Regions from separate parts of the Allobosea sp. F3-2 genome, predicted to be linked through region 3. Evidence: riboswitches for the same ligand, from Rfam matches in the RefSeq annotation. Region 3 holds a riboswitch; each other region holds the start of a gene.
What was found. Region 3 has a riboswitch for thiamine pyrophosphate ahead of FQV39_RS22315 (LuxE/PaaK family acyltransferase). Riboswitches for the same ligand answer to the same signal wherever they lie in the genome.

Region 1: another riboswitch for thiamine pyrophosphate. It lies ahead of thiC (phosphomethylpyrimidine synthase ThiC); the one in region 3 lies ahead of FQV39_RS22315 (LuxE/PaaK family acyltransferase).
Region 2: another riboswitch for thiamine pyrophosphate. It lies ahead of thiO (glycine oxidase ThiO); the one in region 3 lies ahead of FQV39_RS22315 (LuxE/PaaK family acyltransferase).

The regions. Positions count from the first base shown of each region.
Region 1 is NZ_CP042331.1:4,009,445-4,014,454, forward strand. Features, by position in the region: gene FQV39_RS18390 (hydroxyethylthiazole kinase) at 1-706, opposite strand, end outside; gene thiC (phosphomethylpyrimidine synthase ThiC) at 712-2,589, opposite strand; TPP riboswitch at 2,669-2,773, opposite strand; gene FQV39_RS18400 (hypothetical protein) at 2,834-3,031, opposite strand; gene FQV39_RS18405 (hypothetical protein) at 3,076-3,360, opposite strand; gene FQV39_RS34225 (OmpA family protein) at 3,472-4,545, opposite strand.
Region 2 is NZ_CP042331.1:1,943,458-1,948,467, forward strand. Features, by position in the region: gene FQV39_RS09000 (Rdx family protein) at 1-23, shown strand, start outside; gene FQV39_RS09005 (thiamine phosphate synthase) at 296-904, opposite strand; gene FQV39_RS09010 (thiazole synthase) at 919-1,689, opposite strand; gene thiS (sulfur carrier protein ThiS) at 1,691-1,888, opposite strand; gene thiO (glycine oxidase ThiO) at 1,872-2,867, opposite strand; TPP riboswitch at 2,946-3,047, opposite strand; tRNA gene FQV39_RS09025 (tRNA-Ser) at 3,246-3,336, shown strand; partial or broken gene FQV39_RS09030 (LysR family transcriptional regulator) at 3,692-4,574, opposite strand; gene FQV39_RS09035 (alpha/beta fold hydrolase) at 4,712-5,010, shown strand, end outside.
Region 3 is NZ_CP042331.1:4,831,601-4,836,610, forward strand. Features, by position in the region: gene FQV39_RS22305 (ABC transporter ATP-binding protein) at 1-44, opposite strand, end outside; gene FQV39_RS22310 (acyl-CoA reductase) at 34-1,482, opposite strand; gene FQV39_RS22315 (LuxE/PaaK family acyltransferase) at 1,488-2,564, opposite strand; TPP riboswitch at 2,653-2,780, opposite strand; gene ggt (gamma-glutamyltransferase) at 2,919-4,595, shown strand; gene FQV39_RS22325 (ABC transporter ATP-binding protein) at 4,770-5,010, opposite strand, start outside.

The DNA.
Region 1 (5,010 bases), 820 kb from region 3:
CCTCGTCGAGCCCGGCGAGCGCATCGATCAGATGCATCGCGAAACTGCCGGGGCCGGCAGCGCGCTCGGCCGCGATCTCGCCGGCGATGCCATAAGCAGTGAGCGCCGCAGCGGCGGCGATCGCAGGGTCCGTTTCGACTGCCAGGCAGGCGGCGATCAGCGCGCTCGAAGCGCAGCCGAGTCCGGTGACTTTCGTCATCAGCTCATGGCCATGGCTAACGGTGACAACACGCCCATCGCCTTCAATGCGGTCGACCTTGCCGGTGGTCACGCGCAGGACGCCATTCGCCCCGCTCATGACGGGAGAGAGCGCCGCCATCTCGGTGGCATTGCCGCGCACAATGACGCCGGGCAGCCGCATCACGTCCTCGGCCAGCTGCAACCGAATCGACGACAGCTCGACGAAGACCGGATCGAGCACCAGCGGGATGCCGCGGTCCCGCGCCACGGCGAGGAGCTTCGGGATGGCGCGCTCGCCCTCCGGGCTGATCGTGCCGAGATTGATCAGGATTGCGCCTGCTCCCGCTGCGACAGCAGCAACCTCCTCCGGATGGCTTGCCATCGAGGGTACGGCTCCGAAGGCGAGCAGCATGTTGGCGGTGACGTTCTGTGCCACCGTATTGGTCAGGCAATGCACGCGCGGGCGACGCTCTGCCACCCGCGCGAGGATCGACGCGACCTGGGCCGCGTCGAGACTGTCGTTCATGCTGCTCATTCGGCCGCAGGTAGATAGATGCTGCCGCCCTTGTCGAGGAATTCCTTCGACTTGGCCGCCATGCCTTCTGCTGCCATCGCTTCAAGGTTGGCGCGCTCATTGTCGCTCATCGCCTGCACCTCGGCGCGCAGGTCCTGGGTGATCTTCATCGAGCAGAATTTCGGCCCGCACATCGAGCAGAAATGCGCGACCTTGTGGGCGTCCTTCGGCAGCGTCTCGTCGTGGAATTCGCGCGCCGTGTCGGGATCGAGCGCCAGGTTGAACTGATCCTCCCAGCGGAAGTCGAAACGGGCGCGGGAAAGCGCATCGTCGCGAATCTTCGCGGCAGGATGGCCCTTGGCGAGATCGGCCGCGTGGGCAGCGATGCGGTAGGTGATGACGCCGGTCTTCACATCGTCGCGGTTCGGCAGGCCGAGATGCTCCTTCGGCGTGACGTAGCAGAGCATGGCGCAGCCATACCAGCCGATCATCGCAGCCCCAATGCCCGAGGTGATGTGGTCATAGCCCGGCGCAATATCGGTGGTCAGCGGGCCGAGCGTGTAGAACGGGGCCTCGCCGCATTCGCGCAGCTGCTTGTCCATGTTCTCCTTGATCTTGTGCATCGGCACATGGCCGGGGCCCTCGATCATCACCTGGCAGCCCTTGTCCCAGGCGACCTTGGTGAGCTCGCCCAGCGTCTCAAGCTCGGCGAACTGGGCGCGGTCATTGGCGTCGGCGATCGAGCCGGGGCGCAGTCCGTCACCCAGCGAGAAGGAAACGTCGTATTTGCGCATGATGTCGCAAATCTCGTCGAAGCGCTCGTAGAGGAAGCTTTCCTTGTGATGCGCCAGGCACCAGCGCGCCATGATCGAGCCGCCGCGCGAGACGATGCCGGTGACCCGCGATGCAGTCAGCGGGACATAAGGAAGCCTCACGCCGGCATGGATGGTGAAATAGTCGACGCCCTGCTCGGCCTGCTCGATCAGCGTATCCTTGAAGACCTCCCAGTCGAGCTTGATCGGATCGCCGCCGACCTTTTCCAGCGCCTGGTAGATGGGCACGGTGCCGATCGGCACCGGCGAGTTGCGCAGGATCCAGGAGCGGATGTTGTGGATGTTGCGGCCGGTGGAGAGGTCCATGACCGTGTCGGCGCCCCAGCGGATCGCCCAGACCAGCTTCTCGACCTCTTCGGCGGCGCCGGAAGTCACGGCCGAATTGCCGATATTGGCGTTGATCTTGACCAGGAAATTGCGGCCGATCGCCATCGGCTCGAGTTCGGGATGGTTGATGTTGGCCGGGATGATGGCGCGCCCACGCGCGATCTCGTCGCGGACGAATTCGGGCGTCACGAATTCCGGCACAGCGGCGCCGAAGCTCTCACCGTCGGCATGGCGCTCGCGGGCGCCTTCGAGCATCGCGGCGCGGCCGAGATTCTCGCGATGCGCGACATAGATCATCTCGGGCGTGATGATGCCGGCCTTCGCGAACTCGTATTGCGTCGCCATCTGGCCCGGCTTCGCCTCGAGGATCGGGCGCTGCGCCGGGCAGGCGGGCACGAGATGTTCTTCGCCGATATGGCCGTTATCGGCCGCCGTGACGGCGCGGCCGGGCACGGTCTGGAAGCCGCGGGCGTCGAGCCAGGCGCGGCGCGGCTGAACCAGGCCGGCATTGAGGTCGATCTTGGCGTCGGTTTCGGTATAGGGGCCGGAGGGATCGTAGATGCGCACCGGCGGCTCGGCATCGGTCGTCAGCACGACCTCGCGAAAGGGCACGCGCATCTCGGGATGATCGGGCGCAGCGACATAGATCTTGCGCGAGCCGATGATCGGGCCCGTCGTCACGCTTTGCGGCGCGGCCTTGACACTGTTCTTCTGGGGCTTGGTGTGGGCATTCATGAGGATCTCCTCCTTGGTTCAGGTCAGGAGATCCGGGCTTGAAAGCGGTCCAGTCGCTGTCTGCGGGCAAGATTTGAGCCTTGCGATCGCGTTCCAGTCCCTCCGCCGGTATGACCCGGATCAGGTTCGACGGGTTCGGCTTCGAAAGCCATCTCAGCCCTTGCGGGCACCCCTCGGAACAGCGGCGAGGTTAGGCGTAGCGCGGCCACTTGGCAACGGGCGATCGGAAGGGGGGAAGAAGCCTTCAGGCGGAGCGATCGACGAGGCCGCCCTGACCGGCCGGAAGGCTCGCCCTGGTCTGCTCGACGCTTTGCTGGAGCATGGTGACGAGGCTTTGCTCGGCCTGCGCATTCTGCCTGAGCATCTCGACGGACAGCGCCTGCTGCGTCGAGGCGGCCTGCATCGTGACGATACTTTTGGCAAGGGAGACGGCGTCGCTCATGCGGGCGACGCTAGTGTGCCGGCCTTGCCAAACCCTGAACGGCCTCAGGGCCTGATGATCGAGGGCACCGGGCGCGGCATCGGCGGGTCGCGACTGGGCTGCGGCGGGCCAGCCTGTGCCCTGTCGTCGCGCTGCCCACGCCCCTCGGCACGTGGCGGCGTGGCCCGCTCCCCGGCCGGCGGACGCGCGGACTCATCGGCACGTGGCGCCGTCGGCACGCCGGGGGCACGCTGTTTCACGGCAGGAGGCGCATTCTGAGCCCAGGTCGGAAACGGCGCGAACGAACCTGCAAGCACCAATCCCGCCATCGCCAGAGCGGAAATCTTCATGGCGGCATCTCCCATCAGCGATTCCTCCGGAAGAGGAACCGCTATGGGCGCGCGGGGTTCCCCGCACGCAGCGAAGAACGGGGCCGCCCATGGAGCAGCCCCGTCCGAGGGTCAGCGGTTCTGGCCGGTCAGCAGCGGCGTGATGCGCCGCAGCGTCACGCGCCGGTTCTCGTGGGAAGCCTCCTGCGTCTGAATCTTCAGATACTGCTCGCCATAGCCCTGGGTCGTCAGGTTCTCCGGCGGGATCTGGAAGTCGCGCGTCAGGATCTCGGCGACCGACTGGGCCCGGCGATCCGAAAGCGAGAGATTGTCGACATCGGGACCGACGGCGTCGGTATGCCCCTCGACGAGGAACACCTCGTTGGGCGAGCTCTGCAGGGCGCGCTTGACCGAATCCGCGATCACGGCCAGACGCCGCCCCTGATCCGGCGAAACCTGCCAGGAACCGGTGTCGAAGTTGATCGTGTCGATATCGACGCTGCGCATGCGGGCGCGCAGATCCGGCGAGTAGCGGACCTCGTCCAGCGTATAGCGACGCGGTATCGCGGCGATCGGCGGCGCCATGATCGTCTCGTAGATCAGCGCCTCGTCGGCCTGATCCGCATCGACGATATAGCGCTCGCGCGGGATCGGCAGCGGCGGCGGCGGCAGGATCACGACATCATCGGCGAAGCGCCCAGGGCGATCGCGCAGAGTATTGTCGATGATCACCACCTCCCGGTCATCGCGATCGATACGGGTGCGGCGGATCAGCCGGCCCTCCTGATCGGTGACGGTAACGATGCGCGTGCCGTCGGGTCGCTCGAACACGGTCCGCATCTCGCCGTCGCGGCGCTCGGAGCGCCCTTGCCAGCCGAGATCGCGGAAGCGCTGATCCTCATCCTGGCGGATGATGGCACGGCCGTCGTCGTCGCGGATGATGGTGCGGCCGGGCTCGCGGATGACGGTGACATCACCCTCGCGCCGCTCCTCGCGCCGCGCCCGAATGTCGTCGAAGCGCTGCGCTCCCTGAACGGCCATGATGCCACCGATCGCACCGACGCCGAGACCGATCGCGCCGGCCACACCCGGCGAGATGCCGCCGCGCCGGCCTTCGCGCTGCGGCGGCTGGCTGGGGAAGGCTCCGCCGGCCGGAGGCTGTGCCGGAGCCACGCCGGGCTGGGTCGGCGCGACACCGGGTTGCACCGGAGCTGACGTGCCGGGGGCGGCTGCCGGAGGCGCGCCCGGAGCGGGGCGTGCCGGCTGAGCGGGCGCCACTCCTGCAGGCGGCGTGCCCGGGGCTGGAGCTGGAGAGGCGGCGCCGGGTTGGGCCGGAGCCGGAGCGATCGGGGCCGTGGCCGGAGGCGTAGCGGGACGCGGCGCCTGTGTCGGAACTGCGCCAGCAGGCGGAGTTGGCGCTATAGCGCCCGGTTGAGCCGGAGCGGCCGGAGCGCCGGGAGCGGCAGCTGGAGGCGCCGCCAGGGGCTGCGGCCCGGTCGGCGCCGAGGGAGCCGTGCCGGGCTGCGGCGCTGCGCCCAGCGGCCGCTGGGACGGAGCAGCGGAAGGCGGGACGGCCGGCCCCCCGCGCGGAACCGCGGAGGGTGGCGCGCCGGCACCGGGCTGAGGCGCTGCGCCGGGAGCAGCGGAAGGCGGAGCGCCGGGCGGACGCGG
Region 2 (5,010 bases), 2.9 Mb from region 3:
TGCCGACGGAAGCCGAGAGCTGAGGCGCTCTTGCCGTCATGGTCGGGCTTGACCCGACCATCTCGGAAACCAGCTTTCGCGATTCAAGGTTCTCAGGTTAGCGCCAACACCTTCTGATCTTGCACGGAACCACTCCGTCATCCCGGCCGCAGCGAAGCGGAGCGCCGGGATCCATCATAGGGCTCCACGCTCTACGATGGATCCCGGATCTGCGCGGCTTCGCCGCTTGTCCGGGATGACGGAGTGGTTCCGTGCAAGATCAGCAGGCGTTACGCGGCGCCTGAGAACAAGCCTGTCAGGCCGCGTATTTGCGCGTCGCCGCTACCCAGGCCTTCAGCCTCCCCTCGGGATCGGCGTTCAAGGTAATGTCGGTCACCGCCGCGACGATGTCGGCGCCGGCCTCGAAGACGCCCGACGCCCGCTCCAGCGAGATACCGCCGATGCCGACCAGCGGCAGGTTACCGATGCGGCGCTTCCATTCGCCCAGCCGCTCCAGCCCCTGCGGGCCGAAGCGCATCTGCTTCAGGATCGTCGGATAGACCGGGCCGAGCGCGACGTAATCCGGCTCTGTCGCCAGCGCCCGCTCCAGTTCGGCCTCGTCATGGCTGCTGACGCCGAGCTTCAAGCCCGCCTTGCGGATTGCGCCGAGATCGGCGTCGTCGAGATCCTCCTGGCCGAGATGGATGAAGTCGCAGCCCTCAGCGATCGCGAGCTTCCAGTAATCGTTGACGACAAGCACGCAGCCGGCCGCGGCACAAAGCGTCTTCGCCCGCGCGATCTCGCGCGCGACCTCGATCTCGGAGCGATCCTTGACGCGCAATTGCACCAGTTTGACGCCGAGCGGCAGCACCCGCTTCAGCCAGTCGGCGCTGTCGAAGATGGGGTAGAACGGATCGAGCTTCATGCGGGACGAGTCTTTCAGGCCAGGAAGGCTTTGCCCATGACGGGGGTGGAAGGAGCCGCCATGTCGCGCGCCTCGATCGGCTGCGCGGCGAAGGCCTGGCGGCCGGCGCGGATGGCGAGCGCGAAGGCTTCCGCCATCGCCGCCGGATCACCCGCCTTCGCGACGGCGGTGTTGAGCAGGATGCCGTCATAGCCCATCTCCATCGCCTGCACGGCGTGGGAGGGCAGGCCGATGCCGGCATCGACGACGAGCGGGATCTCCGGGAAATGCTGGCGCATGCTGCGCAGGCCATAGGGGTTGTTGAGCCCCCTGCCCGAGCCGATCGGCGCGCCCCACGGCATCAGCACCTCGCAGCCGGCATCGAGCAGCCGGCCACCGATTACGAGGTCCTCGGTCGTGTACGGAAAGACCTTGAAGCCGTCATCGCTGAGAATGCGGGCTGCCTCGACCAGCCCGATCACGTCCGGCTGCAACGTGTCATCCTCGCCGATCACCTCGAGCTTGATCCAGTCGGTGCCGAAGACCTCGCGGGCCATCTCGGCGGTGGTGACGGCTTCTTTGACGGTATGGCAGCCGGCCGTGTTCGGCAGCACCTTGACGCCAAGCTCGCGGATCAGCGCCCAGAAGGCCTGGCCGGCCCCGCCCGCCGATTCCCGGCGCAGCGAGACGGTGACGACCTCGGCGCCAGAGCGCTTCACCGCCTCGGCCAGGATGGCGGGCGACGGGTATTGCGCCGTGCCCAGGAAGAGTGGGTTCTGCGGCTCGAAACCATAGAAGGATGCCATCTCAGCCTCCCTGCATCGGTGCGACGACCTCGATGCGGTCGCCCTCGCTCAAGTTCACTTCGGCGCGCTTTCGCGCCGGCACGAATTCCCCGTTCACCGCCGTCGCGACGATGCGCCCGCCATAGCCGAGCTCGGCCAGCGCCTCGGCCAGCGTCTTCGCGGCGATCTCCTGCGGCGCGCCGTTAAGCAGCAAGGTCATGCAGCATCTCCGGGTTGGATTCCGGGTTCAGAACGGCATCCGCCGCCATTCCCGCCATGGCGGGGCTGAGCAGGAAACCGTGGCGATAGAGCCCGTTGACGTGGATCACCCGCCCGCGGCGCGTCAGCCGCGGCAGGTTGTCGGGAAAGGCCGGACGGGCATCGGTGCCGATCTCGACCACCTCCGCCTCGGCGAAGGCCGGATGCAGCGCATAGGCCGCGCCGAGCAGTTCCAGCATGGCGCGGGCCGAGATGCGACCGCGTTCGCTGTTCTCGATCATGGTCGCGCCAACCATGAAGAGCCCATCGGCGCGCGGCACGATGTAAAGCGGGATACGTGGATGCAGCAGCCGCACCGGCCGCGACAGGCGGATCTCATCGCTGCGGAGCAGCAGCATCTCACCCTTCACGCCGCGCAGTTCCGGCAGGACATCGCACGCCGACAGCCCCCGGCAATCGAGGACGATGTCTGCATCGAGGTCGGCAGGTTCGACCGCGCTGCCGAAATGAATGGCCGCTCCCTTCGCTGCGAGCCGCTCGGCCAACGTGGCAATCGCCTCGCGCGGATCGAGATGCGCCTCGCTGGCGAAGAACAGCCCGCGCGAGAAACGCCCGGCGAGATGGGGTTCCAGCCCGGCAATGGCCTCGCCGTCGATCTCCTCGAAATGGCTGGTACGCTGGCCGAAACGGCGCAGTTCCGAGCGATCCCTGCTGGGCGCGACGACCAGCGTGCCGTTGCGGGCGACGCCGCCAGCATGATGATCCCACCAGTCGGCCGCCTGCTGCCCGAGCCGGATCACCGGCTCCTCGGCGCTCTCGCCCTCGCACCAGGGCGCGAGCATGCCGCCGGCATACCAGGAACAGGCTTCGGCCCCGATCCGCGGGCCGCGTTCATGCACGGTGACCCGCGCCCCACGCGCCAGCAGTTCGGTGGCGCAGGCGAGGCCGACGACGCCGGCGCCGACCACCGCGACGTTCAGGTCTGAGCGAGGGCGAGATGCCGTCATGCTATTCCCTGCTCCCGGGAAGGCAGCGGCCGGTGGCGCGAACAAGGTGTCTGCGAGCCGAGGACCGTTCCCTTCGCCGGCATTACCCGGATCAGGTGCGATGGGTTGGCGCGAACCACGCCTCTCAGCCTTTCGGCACCCCAACGGACAAGCGCAATCTAATGGCCACACTACCGGGGAGCAAGTCGAGCCGGCGCAAGGCTCCTTTGCGGCCGCCTCCTGCCCTCTCGACCACTCCCTTACCAAGGGAGTGCGCCTTGGTCTGTCCAACGCGGATGCACAGGCTGCGCGAAGGAAGTTGTCGGCGAGGCTTGTCAAAGGGCTCTGCAATCGGGCATAGAGCCTCTCGCCGGAGACGTGGCCGAGAGGCTGAAGGCACTCGTTTGCTAAATGAGCATACCCCACAAGGGTATCGAGGGTTCGAATCCCTCCGTCTCCGCCACTCCTAAGCCCTTGAATTTAAAGGGTTTTTCTGTTTTGCGTTCCACGAACTGACACAGCAGCCTGACACATTCGGGACCTCAGAATCCCGACTGGTTCGGGAGCGTTTATGTACCTGCATCGGCGTGGGGCGCATTGGTGGATTCGTAAAGCAGTCCCTGTAGACCTCGTGGAGATCCTTGGTATCGCGGTAGTCCGCCGTCTCTGCGCACCAAGGACTCGGCCTTGATGCCAAGACCACATGAGGCGCTACAGCGGACCACGACCACACTGGCAGCGAGGCGTCTTCAAGCTCAGATCGCAGAGGTTCGAGCTGAGGGCGATCGACGATTGCCACGTATGCGGTCCGGGCGAACTCAGCCTTCCCAGTAGGGCGGACTGCCAAAGGCCTGGCGGAGGCAATCAGCGAAGGCGCGCAGGTTGGCCGAAGGGCGGCGGCCTTCGGGATGCGCCAGATAGATGAATTCGGGCTCCGGCTGGACGCCGATATCGACGACGCGAAGGCGCCCGCTGCGGATCTCGGCGCCGGCGATGAACAGCGGCAGCAGGGCGATGCCGAGACCGGCCAGCGCCGCATCCCGCATCATGTCGCCATTGTTGACGCGCAACGCCGGCCGCCCGCGCACGCTGACGATGCCTTGCGGGCCGCGGAAGCTCCAGTCGCCGACGCCCCGATTGGTGTAGAAGATGCCGCCATGGCCTTCGAGCTCGGCCAGCGAAGCCGGGGTGCCGCTCTGTACCAGGTAATCCGAAGCGACGAGAACCCTGCGGCTTGGCGCGAGCGTCCAGGCGACGAGCCGCGAATCCACGATCGGCCCATGCGGAGAACGGCGTCGTAGCTGTCCGAGGCGGCATCGACGCGGCGGTCGTCGAGGTCGAGCGTCAGCTCGATCTCGGGGTGGCGGGCGAGGAACGGGTAGATCGCGGGGCCGAGATGCATGCGGCCGAAGGTGACGGGCGCCGAAATCCGCAACGAGCCGACGAGGGCGCCGCGTCGGCCGCGGCCTCCTCGACCTCGCCGGTGATGCGCGTGGCGCGTTCGAGAAAGGCGGTGCCGTCCTCGGTGAGCGTCAGCCGGCGGGCGCTGCGATGCAGGAGCGTGGCGCCGAGGCTGTGCTCCAGCTCGGCCAGGCGGTCGCTGACCACCGATTTCGACAGGCGCAGCCGGCGGGCAGCCTCGCTCAGCGAGCCGGCTTCCGCGATGGCGACGAAGGTCGCGATGCCGTCGAGCTTCAACATCGTTCGGCTATTCCGGACCTGAATTTCGCTGATGCGATGCTCATCCGAACGAGAGGTGAATGCTACGTTGCGTCATGCCAACGGGCTGACAGCGACGGTCATCGGCGACCGCCCTCCCGGCAGGCGGGAGATGTACCATGTTGAAAATCGCTTTGGCGCTTGGCGCCCTCGCCTTCGCGGCTCCGGCGGCCGCACAGGTCCCTGACTTCCCGGCCTCCTTCAGGACGCAGGAGATCACGACCAACGGCACGACTATCCATGTCCGGGTCGGCGGCCAGGGGCCGGCGATGGTGCTGCTGCACGGCTATGGCGAAACCGGCGACATGTGGGCGCCGCTGGCGGCGGATCTGGCGCGCGACTACACGGTGATCGTGCCCGATCTGCGCGGGCTCGGCCTGTCGTCCAAGCCCGCCTCCGGCTTCGACAAGAAGACGCA
Region 3 (5,010 bases):
TGCTCGATCGCGACGAATCCGGGTGTGGGGAGGTCAGTCGACATAGGGTGCGAACCCTTCCGCCGCCGCTTCCGCGCTCTGCTCGACCTCGGTCAGGGTGACGAGATCGAGCAGGCTGAAGCGCCCGTCATGGTGCCAGCCGGCTTCCGGCGCCGTCATGCGGCCGAGCGGGGCGATGCGGGTGACACCGACCGCGCCGAGCCCCTCGGCGAGCCGAAACAGCCTCTCCGGCGCCGCCGCAACGCCCGCGGTCTGCAGGAAGCTGCGATGAGGCGCGACGAGGGCCGGGACATCGTCGAGGCTCTCGACCGAAACCAGCTTGAGCGTGCGATTGAGACCCGTTGGGCTTAGGTCCTCGGCTGCATCGACATGGACGATGCTCCACGTATCGGAGGGCTCTCCGAACAGTTCGGTTCCGCCGTCCAAGGCGCGTATTTCCTGTGCGCCGCGCCAGGCGACGATGGAGGTGGCTTCGCCTTGCGAGAGGGCGCGACGCGGATGGCGGTGGGCGAGGGCGCCGAGCTCCCGCGCGACGTAACGGGCGAATTCGGCGGGGCTGACCCGTCCACCGCGTTCGACGAAGAGCATCTGCGGCGAATAGCAGCCCTGCTGCTCGTAGCGGGCGACGTCATGAGCGGCGAGCCGGGCAAGCGCCGGCGCCTTGCGGCTGTCGAGCGCCTCGCGCGCGATCACGCCGAAGCCGATCTTGTGGCCATGCGGAAGGAAGCGTGTCGTGATCGGCAGCTTGGCGCGCAGGGCTTCGAGCGTGTCGTTGCCGGCATAGGCCATAACGGTATTGGCCTCGCGCAGGAAAACGGGTTCGGCAGCCGCTTCGCCGCCCTTCCACCAGACGATGGCGAGGCATTCGCCGAGTTCCGGGTCGATCTCGGTGATGAGGCTGGCGAACCAGCCGGCGGTCAGCGGCTCGGCCGAAGCGAGCTTGCCGATGCTGCCAGCCTTGACCAGGAGCCCGCAGATCAGGCTCCAGAGCGAGAGCGCCGGGACGTTCCCGGCCCAGACATGCAGCAGCAGCTCCGGGCCATGGGCGCGCAGATAGCCGCCCTTGGGCGTCGGCTGGAAGCCGTCGAGCACGGCGGGATTGGCGAAATCCTCGGCCAGGAAGCGCAGGAGCTGCGGGCGCCGGAAGGTCTTGAGATAGCCGGTCAAGCCGAGGCGGACGGTTTCGCGATCATAGCCGGTGACGATCGGCAGCAGATATTCGGCCTTGCGTCGCAGCGGGTGCGCGCGGTCGAGCAGGCGCGCGATGGCGGCGTCGATCGCAGCGACGATGCGTGCGGTGTCCATCCGCTTCAGCCGGGCGCGGGCGTTGCTGCGGACATGCGCGCAAAGAGCCGCGGCCTGCGCCTCGTCGAGCTCCGGCAGCGCAATGGTGGCACTCTCACCCCAGGCGCTATGGCTGACCTTACGCCAGCGCAGCGTCTCGCGGCTCAGGCCCGGCAGATGGCCCGCATGCTCGATCACGTCAGTCAGCCTCGCGCTGCCGCCAGGAATTCGGCCACGGCGACGGAGCAGCCTTTAGAGGCTTCGCCATCGACTCGGCCGAACAGCTTGAAGCCGCCCGGCACGATCTCGCCGGCATCCTCGGTCAGGATTGCCGAGACGCAGTTGAAATGCGCAAGGTCGTGGTGGACGATGACGCCGCGCTGGCCCTCCGGCAGGTCCGCTCCGGTCAGCGGATCGATCACGCGGCTGCGGATCCAGTGCGGGCCGGATTTGACCGACGGGCAGGCCGCATTGCCATCGTCGTAGAGCTGGGAGCTCAGCTCGGTCATGCCGTACATGTTGATGCAGGATGAGCGCGGCACGCCGAAGGCGGCGGCGAGACCGTCATAGAACTCGTCCGGCCCGAGCTCGCGCGACTGACCCTTGAAGCCGCCGGTGTCGAGGATGAGGCTGCCTTCCGGCAGGGAAAAGCGCCGGCCGCTTGCCGCAAGCGCATCCATCAGCGGTACGAAGGAATAGCTCGCGCCGAGCAGGGCATAGGGCTCGCCGCTCGCTTCGGCTTGCGCGAGCGTCGGCAGCAAACGGTCGAAATCGAGGCCGGCCGTGCCGATGAAGACCTCGGAGTCGGGCGTGCCGCATTCGCGCCGGGCGAGGCCGAGGTAGTGCGCGAGAGAGGAATTGGGCAGCTCCGTCTCGTCGGGGAAGAGGATGCCCATGCGGATGCGCTCGCGGCCGCGCATGAAGCGCTTGCGGAAGTTGACCAGCATCGAGCGGCTCCAGACGGCGAGCGTTGGATGGTAACTGCGGCCGCGTATCCCTTGTGTCGTGCCGCTCGTCATGAAGACGCGCTCCGCCGCTTCCGGCGGGCTGCAACTCAGGGTCAGGTCCTTGAAGGCGGTGATCGGCACGGCCGGGATGTCGCGCCAGCGCCTGACCGAGAGCGGCGTGCGGCCGCGCTGCAGGGCGAAGCGCTTATAGGGCTCGTTGTTGCGGAACTGATAGGCGAAAACCTTCAGCGCCATCGCCTCGAATTCGGCTTCCGACGCATCGGGAAGCGCGATGAACGCCAGGAGCGCCTCGATGATCTCGGCTTGCGTCACTGCGGCCCACTCCGTCCGGACGCTCGCGGGCAATCCGAGAGCGTCGATCGCGACAGGATCATGGGCGCAAGCTGGAATCAGGGCCTCGACGGCCGCATGTCCCGCATCCCTACGCCGGCATGATCCGGATCAGGTTCGTAGGGTCACCGCGTTGCCGGGCCTAAAGCCCGGCCGGCGGAATCTCAGCCTCCTAGCGAGGCCCCCCTGGGAACAAGGTTTAGGTGGGGCTTCGGGCCATGGCTTGTCAAGCGTTGCCGGCGCAGGGCCCGTTGTATTCGGCGAGAAGCCGGGACATGGCGCGCATGTCGAAGAAGAGGCTCGACGCCGGCCTGCAAAACCGTTTCTGTGCCGCCCATGAACGTTTCCGCACCGCCGCCCCGCATCGCCTCCTTCACCTGCGAGAAGAAGCCGGCCACCGGCTCGCGCGGGATGGTCGTCACCAACCATCCGCTTGCCTCGGCGGCGGGTGCGCAGATGCTGCTCGCCGGCGGCAATGCGATCGATGCGGCGGTGGCTTCGCTGTTCGCGCTGACCGTCGCCGAGCCGATGATGGTCGGCATTCTCGGCGGGGGCTTGAGCCATATTCGCCTCGCCGATGGGCGCCATGTCGTGATCGACAATCTCTCGACTGCACCGGTCCATGCGACGCCCGATATGTATGATTGCCTCTCGGACGAGATCGGCAGGCAGCGCGATACGCGCGATCGCGAGAACGTGGTTGGCGCCAAGGCGGTCGCCGTGCCGGGCGCGCTCAAGGGCTGGTGCGAGGCGCTGGCGCGCTTCGGCACGCTGCCGCTGGCCGAGGTGCTGCAGCCGGCGATCGGGCTGGCGGAGCGCGGCTTCGTCGTCACGCCCTATCTCTCGAACTGCATCACCGACAATGCCGCTGATCTTGCCCGTGATCCGAGTCTTGCCGCTCTCCTGCTGCCGGGCGGCCAGCCGCTCCAGTCCGGCGCGCGGCTTATCCAGTCCGATTATGCCGCAAGCCTGAAGCTGATCGCGGCGGAAGGACCGCAGGCGCTCTATGGCGGGCGGCTCGGGCGGGCGCTGACCGACTACATGGCCGCGAATGGCGGGCTGATCGATCAGGCTGACCTCGCCAATTACCGCATCGAACTGCGCCAGCCGATCCGCGGCTCCTATCGCGGCTACGAGATCATCGGCCCGCCGCCGCCTTCGTCCTCGGGCGTGCATATCGCGCAGATGCTCAATATCCTCGAAGGCTACGACATCGGCGCGCTCGGCTTCGGCTCGACGGATGCCGTGCACCTGCTGGCCGAGGCGCTGAAGATCGCCTTCGCCGACCGGGCAGTGGCGACCGCCGATCCCGCCTTCGTCAAGGTTCCCGTCGATAGGCTGATCGACAAGAACTACGCCGCTGAGCGGCGCGCGCTGATCGAGCTGGGCCGGGCGAAGAGCTGGACGGCGGGGCTGTCAGGCGGCGAGTCTGCCGACACGACCCATGTCACCGTTGCGGATGCGCAGGGCAACGTCGTCAGCGCGACGCAGACGATCAACGGGCTGTTCGGAGCCTGCGTCCAGATCCCCGGCACCGGAATGATCGCCAACAACTACATGTTCAACTTCGACCCGCATCCCGGCCGGGCGCTCTCGATCGCACCGGGAAAGCGGGTCTTCACCTCGATGGCGCCGATGATGGCGCTGAAGGAGGGCAGGCTCGCCTTCGCGCTCGGCCTGCCCGGCGCTCTGCGCATCTTTCCCTCGGCGCTGCAGGCGATCGTCAACCTGATCGACCATCGCATGACGTTGCAGGAGGCGGTCGAGGCGCCGCGCGTCTGGACCGAGGGTGGCGTGCTCGAACTCGAAGAGGCGATTCCCGAGGCCGTGGCGCAGGAGCTTGCGGCGCGCGGCCACAGGATCGTGCGTTCGCCGCGCGTCGCCGGTGGCATGAACGCCATCGCCTTCAACCCGGACGGCACGCTGACGGGCGCCGCCTGCTGGCGCGCCGACGGCACGCCGGTCGCCATCTCCGGCGGGCTTGCCCGCGCCGGTGCGCGCTTCAGCATTTAAGCGGCAGCGGCGGTATTCGCTGTCTGATCTCCAATCCGAGCCCTCATCCTGAGGAGGCCCGAAGGGCCGTCTCGAAGGATGTTTCAGGAGCTCTGGAGCCCTCTGGAGCATCCTTCGAGACGCAGCCGTTGGCTGCTCCTCAGGATGAGCGCTCAGTCGGGTTCTGACGTTTCGTCAGTGCAGCCCGCCGACGCCGATATAGCGCTCGAGCACCGTGGCATCGCTGCGCAGCGCGGCGGGCTTGCCCGACCAGACAATCCGGCCGCGCTCGAGGATGATCACGTCCTCGGCAAAATCAAGCGCGCTTTCCAGGCGCTGTTCGACGAAGAGGATCGTCATCGCGCTGCTTGCCGCGAGCCGGGTGAAGGCCTCCATCAGCATGTCGCAGATGACGGGAGCGAGGCCTTCAAGTGGC